DNA from 3 places in the Paenibacillus sp. FSL E2-0201 genome. Region 2 is predicted to be linked to each of the others. Evidence: a T-box and tRNA genes for the amino acid it is inferred to sense, from the RefSeq annotation. Region 2 holds a T-box; the other regions hold tRNA genes.
What was found. A T-box is a leader RNA that pairs with one kind of tRNA and senses whether it is charged. The one in region 2 lies ahead of metG (methionine--tRNA ligase), so its partner is inferred to be a tRNA-Met.
Positions count from the first base shown of each region.

Region 1: it has a tRNA-Met gene. The T-box ahead of metG (methionine--tRNA ligase) is inferred to sense a tRNA for this amino acid. The anticodon was not compared.
Region 3: it has a tRNA-Met gene. The T-box ahead of metG (methionine--tRNA ligase) is inferred to sense a tRNA for this amino acid. The anticodon was not compared.

Region 1 covers NZ_CP150154.1:904,844-908,092, reverse strand. Annotated here, with positions in the region: gene NSU15_RS04030 (YdeI/OmpD-associated family protein) at 1-268, opposite strand, end outside; tRNA gene NSU15_RS04025 (tRNA-Gly) at 371-441, opposite strand; tRNA gene NSU15_RS04020 (tRNA-Pro) at 454-527, opposite strand; tRNA gene NSU15_RS04015 (tRNA-Arg) at 558-634, opposite strand; tRNA gene NSU15_RS04010 (tRNA-Gly) at 643-717, opposite strand; tRNA gene NSU15_RS04005 (tRNA-Leu) at 724-807, opposite strand; tRNA gene NSU15_RS04000 (tRNA-Lys) at 823-898, opposite strand; tRNA gene NSU15_RS03995 (tRNA-Gln) at 906-980, opposite strand; tRNA gene NSU15_RS03990 (tRNA-Asp) at 997-1,074, opposite strand; tRNA gene NSU15_RS03985 (tRNA-Met) at 1,100-1,176, opposite strand; tRNA gene NSU15_RS03980 (tRNA-Met) at 1,248-1,324, opposite strand; tRNA gene NSU15_RS03975 (tRNA-Val) at 1,342-1,417, opposite strand; tRNA gene NSU15_RS03970 (tRNA-Glu) at 1,424-1,495, opposite strand; tRNA gene NSU15_RS03965 (tRNA-Ser) at 1,624-1,716, opposite strand; tRNA gene NSU15_RS03960 (tRNA-Asn) at 1,722-1,797, opposite strand; tRNA gene NSU15_RS03955 (tRNA-Ile) at 1,801-1,877, opposite strand; rRNA gene rrf (5S ribosomal RNA) at 1,935-2,051, opposite strand; rRNA gene NSU15_RS03945 (23S ribosomal RNA) at 2,124-3,249, opposite strand, start outside.
Region 2 covers NZ_CP150154.1:4,694,694-4,697,942, reverse strand. Annotated here, with positions in the region: gene NSU15_RS21470 (stalk domain-containing protein) at 1-63, shown strand, start outside; gene NSU15_RS21465 (Fur family transcriptional regulator) at 291-752, shown strand; gene yidD (membrane protein insertion efficiency factor YidD) at 755-1,018, shown strand; T-box leader at 1,059-1,319, shown strand; gene metG (methionine--tRNA ligase) at 1,369-3,249, shown strand, end outside.
Region 3 covers NZ_CP150154.1:5,847,265-5,850,513, reverse strand. Annotated here, with positions in the region: rRNA gene NSU15_RS26330 (23S ribosomal RNA) at 1-1,257, shown strand, start outside; tRNA gene NSU15_RS26325 (tRNA-Asn) at 1,319-1,394, shown strand; tRNA gene NSU15_RS26320 (tRNA-Ser) at 1,398-1,490, shown strand; tRNA gene NSU15_RS26315 (tRNA-Glu) at 1,509-1,583, shown strand; tRNA gene NSU15_RS26310 (tRNA-Val) at 1,639-1,714, shown strand; tRNA gene NSU15_RS26305 (tRNA-Met) at 1,732-1,808, shown strand; tRNA gene NSU15_RS26300 (tRNA-Asp) at 1,835-1,912, shown strand; tRNA gene NSU15_RS26295 (tRNA-Phe) at 1,920-1,995, shown strand; tRNA gene NSU15_RS26290 (tRNA-Thr) at 2,016-2,091, shown strand; tRNA gene NSU15_RS26285 (tRNA-Tyr) at 2,097-2,182, shown strand; tRNA gene NSU15_RS26280 (tRNA-Trp) at 2,189-2,262, shown strand; tRNA gene NSU15_RS26275 (tRNA-His) at 2,299-2,374, shown strand; tRNA gene NSU15_RS26270 (tRNA-His) at 2,415-2,487, shown strand; tRNA gene NSU15_RS26265 (tRNA-Gln) at 2,509-2,583, shown strand; tRNA gene NSU15_RS26260 (tRNA-Gly) at 2,590-2,664, shown strand; tRNA gene NSU15_RS26255 (tRNA-Cys) at 2,677-2,750, shown strand; tRNA gene NSU15_RS26250 (tRNA-Leu) at 2,765-2,843, shown strand; gene NSU15_RS26245 (AraC family transcriptional regulator) at 2,988-3,249, opposite strand, start outside.

The DNA of each region.
Region 1 (3,249 bases), 3.0 Mb from region 2:
GTAATTGATGATCCTGCTCCATCGTCACACGCACAATATCACCAGGTTGAGCTTTGGCTAGATCCCGTAGTTCTTTCTTTACCACCATAAAATACTTTCCGTTTCCATGGGGCATAAGCGTTCCTCTATAGGGGATTCCATTTACAGTTCCTTTTACCTGTACCCTGGACTTTGTTTCAAATATTTGTTCGGCATCAAAAGGGACGTTAAGATAAGTCCAGCTCCCACTTGCATCAGGTCGCACTAATTTAGCTTCGAATTCAAACATAGCTACCTCCTCAACTAAAAGCCCTAAGTTCTATTGTATCCATATGAATGTAACTATACAAAAAAACACCTGCCTATAATAGACAGGTGTTTCTTAATTATAAGCGGGTGATGGGAATCGAACCCACGCTATCAGCTTGGAAGGCTGAAGTTCTACCATTGAACTACACCCGCAAAGGTATAAAATCGGGATGACACGATTTGAACATGCGACCCCCTGGTCCCAAACCAGGTGCTCTACCAAGCTGAGCTACATCCCGTCAAAACATGTAATGACTTAGTAATAAAAATGGCGCGCCCTGAGAGATTCGAACTCCCGGCCTTTTGATTCGTAGTCAAACGCTCTATCCAGCTGAGCTAAGGGCGCAAAAATTATGGAGCGGAAGACGGGAATCGAACCCGCGACCCTCGCCTTGGCAAGGCGATGCTCTACCGCTGAGCCACTTCCGCAAAATATGGTGCGCGTGAAGGGACTTGAACCCCCACGTCGTGAAACGCCAGATCCTAAGTCTGGTGCGTCTGCCATTCCGCCACACGCGCACACTTTAAAAATAATGGTGAGCCATGAAGGACTCGAACCTTCGACACCCTGATTAAAAGTCAGGTGCTCTACCAACTGAGCTAATGGCTCTCATAAATGGCTGGGGATATAGGATTTGAACCTATGCATGACGGAGTCAAAGTCCGTTGCCTTACCGCTTGGCTAATCCCCAACAATAATTAACTAAATGGCGGAACCGACGAGATTCGAACTCGCGATCTCCTGCGTGACAGGCAGACATGTTAGGCCAACTACACCACGGTTCCACAGACATAATGCATAAATGTAAATTGGTTGCGGGGGCAGGATTTGAACCTGCGGCCTTCGGGTTATGAGCCCGACGAGCTACCGGGCTGCTCCACCCCGCGTCATTTAATAAGTATATACTATTCATTTACACTACGCCAGCTAGTCCCAAAACATCATGCTTAAGAAAATTTGGTTGCGGGGGCAGGATTTGAACCTGCGGCCTTCGGGTTATGAGCCCGACGAGCTACCGGGCTGCTCCACCCCGCGTCGTTCTTAAATGAATATGGTGGAGGCTGAGGGGATCGAACCCCCGACCCTCTGCTTGTAAGGCAGATGCTCTCCCAGCTGAGCTAAGCCTCCATGTTATGACCCGTATGGGATTCGAACCCATGTTACCTCCGTGAAAGGGAGGTGTCTTAACCCCTTGACCAACGGGCCATGCTAATAAACTTTATGGCGGAGAGAGAGATACTCTCACTACTATCGAGATTGCGAAGCATTCCTAACGAAGCTTATGCTTCAACGAACCACCAAGGCTTCTCATCCCTAACAGGGAAGTAAATTCATGGCGGAGAGAGAGGGATTCGAACCCTCGAGACGCTTGTGGCGCCTACACGATTTCCAATCGTGCTCCTTCGGCCAAACTCGGACACCTCTCCATAAATGGCTCCCCGAACAGGACTCGAACCTGTGACAACTCGATTAACAGTCGAGTGCTCTACCAACTGAGCTATCAGGGAATATGGTGGGCCTTAGTGGACTCGAACCACCGACCTCACCCTTATCAGGGGTGCGCTCTAACCAGCTGAGCTAAAGGCCCTTTTAAGACATACGAATATTAAGGGCAAAAAAAATACCACGGGTAATGTGGTTGTCCGCTTGGCGGCGTCCTACTCTCCCAGGACCCTTCGGTCCAAGTACCATCGGCGCTGGAGGGCTTAACGGTCGTGTTCGGGATGGGTACGCGTGGAACCCCTCCGCTATCGCCACCAAACGGGCATTACAGCGTAATGCTCAGGCTTAATCGCCTGAAAACTGAATCCGAATTGAATTTGCATTTTAAGTATAGGATAAGCCCTCGACCGATTAGTATTGGTCAGCTCCATGCATTACTGCACTTCCACCTCCAACCTATCTACCTCGTCGTCTTCAAGGGGTCTTACTAATTGGGAAATCTCATCTTGAGGGGGGCTTCACGCTTAGATGCTTTCAGCGCTTATCCCGTCCGTACGTAGCTACCCAGCCATGCTTCTGGCGAAACAACTGGTGCACCAGCGGTACGTCCATCCCGGTCCTCTCGTACTAAGGACAGCTCCTCTCAAATTTCCTGCGCCCACGACAGATAGGGACCGAACTGTCTCACGACGTTCTGAACCCAGCTCGCGTACCGCTTTAATGGGCGAACAGCCCAACCCTTGGGACCTACTTCAGCCCCAGGATGCGATGAGCCGACATCGAGGTGCCAAACCTCCCCGTCGATGTGGACTCTTGGGGGAGATAAGCCTGTTATCCCCAGGGTAGCTTTTATCCGTTGAGCGATGGCCCTTCCATGCGGTACCACCGGATCACTAAGTCCGACTTTCGTCCCTGCTCGACTTGTAGGTCTCGCAGTCAAGCTCCCTTATGCCTTTGCACTCTTCGAATGATTTCCAACCATTCTGAGGGAACCTTGGAACGCCTCCGTTACTCTTTAGGAGGCGACCGCCCCAGTCAAACTGCCCGCCTGACACGGTCCCCGTACCCGATTAGGGCACTAGGTTAGAACCTAGATACGATCAGGGTGGTATCCCAACGGCGCCTCCACCGAAGCTTGCGCTCCGATTTCTACGGCTCCCACCTATCCTGTACAGATCGTACCCAAATTCAATATCAAGCTGCAGTAAAGCTCCATGGGGTCTTTCCGTCTTGTCGCGGGTAACCTGCATCTTCACAGGTATTAAAATTTCACCGGATCTCTCGTTGAGACAGCGCCCAAGTCGTTACGCCATTCGTGCGGGTCAGAATTTACCTGACAAGGAATTTCGCTACCTTAGGACCGTTATAGTTACGGCCGCCGTTTACTGGGGCTTCGGTTCATAGCTTCGGGTTACCCCTAACCACTCCCCTTAACCTTCCAGCACCGGGCAGGCGTCAGCCCGTATACTTCGCCTTGCGGCTTCGCACAGACCTGTGTTTTTGCTAAACAGTCGCTT
Region 2 (3,249 bases):
GCAGCTTCTGGTAGTAACTTGCCGGTGAATTTCCTAGTTACACCGCTACCTGCGAAGAAATAAAATAATATGTCCATCCTTTAAGTTATTTGGGATTAACTGAAATAAAAGTCCGGCTGAATATTCCACCAAGGAATACTCAGCCGGACTTTTTGTATTTAAATGTATGATTTTACTCCGATGAACGCTCATGCACTTGGTTGTTTCATTGACGGGGCATTTATTTTGGGGCATTATTAAGAGAGTGAAGTATAAATGAAATGAACTGAAATGTTATGGGAGATGAGCGTATGCTGTCGACAGAACAAATATTAGAGGTCATGTCGGGGCAAGGTCTGCGAATCACCGACCAACGCAAAACGCTTGCCAAGTTATTCGGCGAGAATAAGGGTTATTTGTCAGCGAAGGATGTCTATGAGCATATGGGCCGCAAGTATAGCGGACTTAGCTTTGATACCGTGTACCGCAATCTGCGTGTAATGGAAGAGCTTGGTGTACTTGAACAAATCGTCTTTGAAGACGGAGTGAAATTCAAGGGAAGCTGTAATCATCAGGATCACCATCATCATATGATCTGCCTTCAATGCGAGAAAACCTACCCGATTAATTTCTGCCCGATGAATTTAACGGATACACCTGATCAATTCCGGGTAGTCAAGCATAAATTTGAGGTGTTCGGTTATTGCAAAGAATGTGAAGAGAACCGGGAAGAAGAACTAGTCGCAGCAGCTAATCACAAAAAAGGGGTCTAAGGATGGCGACCCTTCGAAGAACGATTCAGGCTCCCATTCGGGTGTACCGCAAGTACATTTCCCCAATTAAGCCTGCAACTTGTCGCTTTTATCCAACCTGTTCTGCCTATGCGCTGGAAGCGATTGAAGTCCATGGCCCACTTAAAGGCTCATGGCTTGCTGCCAAGCGGATTGCTAGATGCCATCCCTTCCATCCAGGGGGGCTTGATCCGGTTCCACCTCTTGAGGAACAACCCTCGAAGAAGGATTCTGCCCGTGCGACTTGACAGGGGCCCTTATCATTGGGTATATTCACAGGTAATAGTATGAATTCCGAGGAACGGATGAGTAAATCGGTACGTCCATTACAGAGAGCCGGTTCGAGCTGAAAGCCGGTATGGAGCGTTAGATTGAATATGGTCCGGGAGGAACTGTGTTCGAGCGGGAACTGCATTTGAGGTTCACGTAAGATAACAGCGTGTTCCAGCGTTAATGGACAGTTCCCGGGAAGGAACTGGCGAAGCCTGTTCTCTGTGAAGAGACAGGAAATTTGGGTGGTATCGCGTGAGTTATACTCTCGCCCCATTATAGGGGCGGGAGTTTTTTGTCTTTTAATGAAAGAAAGGATGATTAATCAATGAGCGAGAAGAAAACTTTTTACTTAACTACACCAATCTACTATCCGAGCGATAAGCTGCATATTGGACATGCTTATTCTACTGTAGCTGGAGATGCGATGGCCCGCTACAAACGTCTACGCGGCTATGACGTACGTTATCTAACAGGTACAGACGAGCATGGTCAAAAGATTGAACGGAAGGCTGAGGAAGCGGGTAAAACCCCTCAGCAGTTCGTAGATGACATCGTTGTTGGAATTAAGGAATTATGGCGTAAGTTAGATATCTCCAATGATGACTTTATCCGTACTACGGAAGATCGTCATAAAAAGGTTGTTCAGGATATTTTTGATCGACTGCTCAAGCAAGGTGATATTTATAAAGGTGAATATGAAGGCTGGTACAGTATTCCGGATGAAACCTTCTATACCGAAACGCAATTGGTTGATATCGTTCGAGATGACAATGGCGTAATCATTGGCGCAAAAAGCCCTGATAGCGGTCATCCTGTTGAACTGGTGAAGGAAGCCAGTTATTTCTTCCGGATGAGTAAATATGCAGATCGATTGCTGCAATTTTATGAGGAGAATCCGGAATTTATTTTGCCGGAATCCCGTAAGAACGAAATGATCAACAACTTTATCAAGCCTGGTCTGGAGGATCTTGCGGTTTCCCGTACGACTTTCGATTGGGGGGTTAAAGTTAAAGGCGACGAAAAGCATGTAGTGTACGTATGGATCGATGCGTTGACGAATTACATTACTGCTTTGGGTTACGGTTCTGAGGATCGCAGTCTGTACGATAACTTCTGGCCTGCAGATGTACATATTGTCGGCAAAGAAATCGTTCGTTTCCATACCATTTACTGGCCAATTATTCTAATGGCGCTAGGTGAACCTCTTCCGAAAAAGGTGTTTGCACATGGCTGGCTGCTCATGAAGGATGGCAAAATGTCGAAATCCAAAGGGAACGTAGTAGATCCAGTTACTTTGATTGATCGTTACGGCCTGGATGCACTTCGTTATTACCTGCTGCGGGAAGTACCGTTTGGTTCAGATGGTACATTCACACCTGAAAGCTTTGTAGATCGGGTTAACTATGATCTTGCCAACGACCTTGGTAACCTATTGAACCGGACAGGTGCAATGGTGGAGAAGTATTTCGGTGGAGAGCTTCCGGCGTATGAAGGAAATGTAACAGCATTTGATGGTGAGCTTCAAGCTGCGGCAGAGAACACTTATGCCAAAGTAGAAGAAGCGATGGAAAAAATGGAGTTCTCCGTAGCGTTGACAGCTATCGGAATCTTTATCAGCCGCACCAATAAATATATTGATGAGACACAGCCTTGGGTACTTGCTAAGGATGAGAGCAGAACAGCGGAGTTAGCTTCCGTGATGAGACATCTTGTGGAAGGTCTTCGCACCGCTTCCATTCTGCTGCAGCCGTTCTTGACGCAAACCCCAGCGAAGATCTGGGAGCAGCTTGGCATCGAAGCAGGTGAGCTGACGACCTGGGACAGCGGTAAGACTTTTGGTCTGATTCCGGCAGGAACAAAGCTGGTGAAAGGCAATCCTATCTTCCCGCGTCTAGATGTGGAGCAAGAGGTAGCTTATATTGCCGAAGCCATGGGTGCTGGCAAGCCTGCGGCTGAAGCAGCCGAAGCAGCTCCTGTTGCCCCAGCGGTATCCGAGCCTGAGGAAGAGCATAAAGAAGAGATCGGTATCGACGATTTCGCCAAGGCTGAGCTCAGAGTAGCTCAGGTCATTGCAGCAGAGCCTGTAAAGAAAGCCGACAAGCTACTGAAGCTGCAGCTGGATTTAGGTTATGAGCAGCGTCAAGTCGTTTCTGGTATCGCTAAATTCTACACGCCGGAAGAGCTGGTAGGACAAAAAGTGATTTGT
Region 3 (3,249 bases), 1.2 Mb from region 2:
AGGCGAGAAGAGAATTCTAAGGCGCGCGGAAGAACTCTCGTTAAGGAACTCGGCAAAATGACCCCGTAACTTCGGGAGAAGGGGTGCCCCGGTAGTGTGAATAGCACGAGGGGGCCGCAGTGAAAAGGCCCAAGCGACTGTTTAGCAAAAACACAGGTCTGTGCGAAGCCGCAAGGCGAAGTATACGGGCTGACGCCTGCCCGGTGCTGGAAGGTTAAGGGGAGTGGTTAGGGGTAACCCGAAGCTATGAACCGAAGCCCCAGTAAACGGCGGCCGTAACTATAACGGTCCTAAGGTAGCGAAATTCCTTGTCAGGTAAATTCTGACCCGCACGAATGGCGTAACGACTTGGGCGCTGTCTCAACGAGAGATCCGGTGAAATTTTAATACCTGTGAAGATGCAGGTTACCCGCGACAAGACGGAAAGACCCCATGGAGCTTTACTGCAGCTTGATATTGAATTTGGGTACGATCTGTACAGGATAGGTGGGAGCCGTAGAAATCGGAGCGCAAGCTTCGGTGGAGGCGCCGTTGGGATACCACCCTGATCGTATCTAGGTTCTAACCTAGTGCCCTAATCGGGTACGGGGACCGTGTCAGGCGGGCAGTTTGACTGGGGCGGTCGCCTCCTAAAGAGTAACGGAGGCGTTCCAAGGTTCCCTCAGAATGGTTGGAAATCATTCGAAGAGTGCAAAGGCATAAGGGAGCTTGACTGCGAGACCTACAAGTCGAGCAGGGACGAAAGTCGGACTTAGTGATCCGGTGGTACCGCATGGAAGGGCCATCGCTCAACGGATAAAAGCTACCCTGGGGATAACAGGCTTATCTCCCCCAAGAGTCCACATCGACGGGGAGGTTTGGCACCTCGATGTCGGCTCATCGCATCCTGGGGCTGAAGTAGGTCCCAAGGGTTGGGCTGTTCGCCCATTAAAGCGGTACGCGAGCTGGGTTCAGAACGTCGTGAGACAGTTCGGTCCCTATCTGTCGTGGGCGCAGGAAATTTGAGAGGAGCTGTCCTTAGTACGAGAGGACCGGGATGGACGTACCGCTGGTGCACCAGTTGTTTCGCCAGAAGCATGGCTGGGTAGCTACGTACGGACGGGATAAGCGCTGAAAGCATCTAAGCGTGAAGCCCCCCTCAAGATGAGATTTCCCAATTAGTAAGACCCCTTGAAGACGACGAGGTAGATAGGTTGGAGGTGGAAGTGCAGTAATGCATGGAGCTGACCAATACTAATCGGTCGAGGGCTTATCCTATACTTAAAACGCAAATTCAATTCGGATTCAGTTTTCAGGCGATTAAGCCTGGTATGAATATTCCCTGATAGCTCAGTTGGTAGAGCACTCGACTGTTAATCGAGTTGTCACAGGTTCGAGTCCTGTTCGGGGAGCCATATGGAGAGGTGTCCGAGTTTGGCCGAAGGAGCACGATTGGAAATCGTGTAGGCGCCACAAGCGTCTCGAGGGTTCGAATCCCTCTCTCTCCGCCACAAATTTTTAATTAGTATGGCCCGTTGGTCAAGGGGTTAAGACACCTCCCTTTCACGGAGGTAACATGGGTTCGAATCCCATACGGGTCACCAAATTTTCACTTGATTTTGTATAGTGGACTTTGGTACAATAACAATTGTTGTTTACGGAGGCTTAGCTCAGCTGGGAGAGCATCTGCCTTACAAGCAGAGGGTCGGGGGTTCGATCCCCTCAGCCTCCACCATATTCATTTAAGAACGACGCGGGGTGGAGCAGCCCGGTAGCTCGTCGGGCTCATAACCCGAAGGCCGCAGGTTCAAATCCTGCCCCCGCAACCAATTTTCATCAAGTAATTATATCTTTTGGAACCGTGGTGTAGTTGGCCTAACATGCCTGCCTGTCACGCAGGAGATCGCGAGTTCGAATCTCGTCGGTTCCGCCATTTTCTTGGCTCGATAGCTCAGTCGGTAGAGCAGAGGACTGAAAATCCTCGTGTCGGCGGTTCGAATCCGTCTCGAGCCACCATGTAGTATACAACTTAATATGCCGGTGTAGCTCAATTGGTAGAGCAACTGACTTGTAATCAGTAGGTTGGGGGTTCAAGTCCTCTCGCCGGCACCATCTTTGGGGGATTAGCGAAGTGGCCAAACGCATCAGACTGTAAATCTGCTCACGTACGTGTTCGGTGGTTCGAATCCATCATCCCCCACCATTTTTTAGGGGCATAGTTTAAAGGTAGAACAACGGTCTCCAAAACCGTTGGTGTGGGTTCAATTCCTGCTGCCCCTGCCAATCTTTATCTAAAGTCTTTCTCTAAAGTTTAATATGGCGGTCGTGGCGAAGGGGTTAACGCACCGGTTTGTGGATCCGGCATTCGTGGGTTCAAGTCCCATCGGTCGCCCCATTTACTTTAAGAAGAACAGCAACAATATTAGTTTAATATGGCGATTGTGGCGAAGTGGTTAACGCACCGGATTGTGGTTCCGGCATTCGTGGGTTCGAGACCCATCAGTCGCCCCTTTTATTTTAAAATGTTATTGGGGATTAGCCAAGCGGTAAGGCAACGGACTTTGACTCCGTCACGCATAGGTTCAAATCCTATATCCCCAGCCATTTTATGCGGACGTGGCTCAGCGGTAGAGCATCGCCTTGCCAAGGCGAGGGTCGCGGGTTCGATTCCCGTCGTCCGCTCCAAATTTTTCATATGGCGCCATAGCCAAGTGGTAAGGCAAAGCTCTGCAAAAGCTTTATCCCCAGTTCAAATCTGGGTGGCGCCTCCATTAATTTCATATGTGCCGGCGTGGCGGAATGGCAGACGCGCTCGACTCAAAATCGAGAGGGAAACCGTGGAGGTTCGAGTCCTCTCGCCGGTATATCAAAAAGGTTAGTAAAGTTGCTAATACAAGCGACTTTACTAACCTTTTTTCTTTGTCTATGAACTTTTATTCTTAAGCCGTTGAATTAGAGACACTTCTAATTCAACGGCTTTTTTATGTGAAGCGGAGTGAATTGTAATTTTATTGACTGCTTAGTCGGAATGTCCGCGGTGTGAGACCTACCTCACGTTTGAACATATTGCAGAATTGAGCGTCATTCACAAACCCTGCAGCGGCAGATACTTCTGAGATATGCATTTGGGTATGTTGCAAGAGAGACTTTGCATAATCCAGACGTTTCAATAGTAGATAGCGAAGAGGTGAAGAACCGAATCGCTCTTTAAATAAATGGCGGAAACGATCATAGCTGTATCCAGACATCTCAGAGAGTGTTGCGACCGAT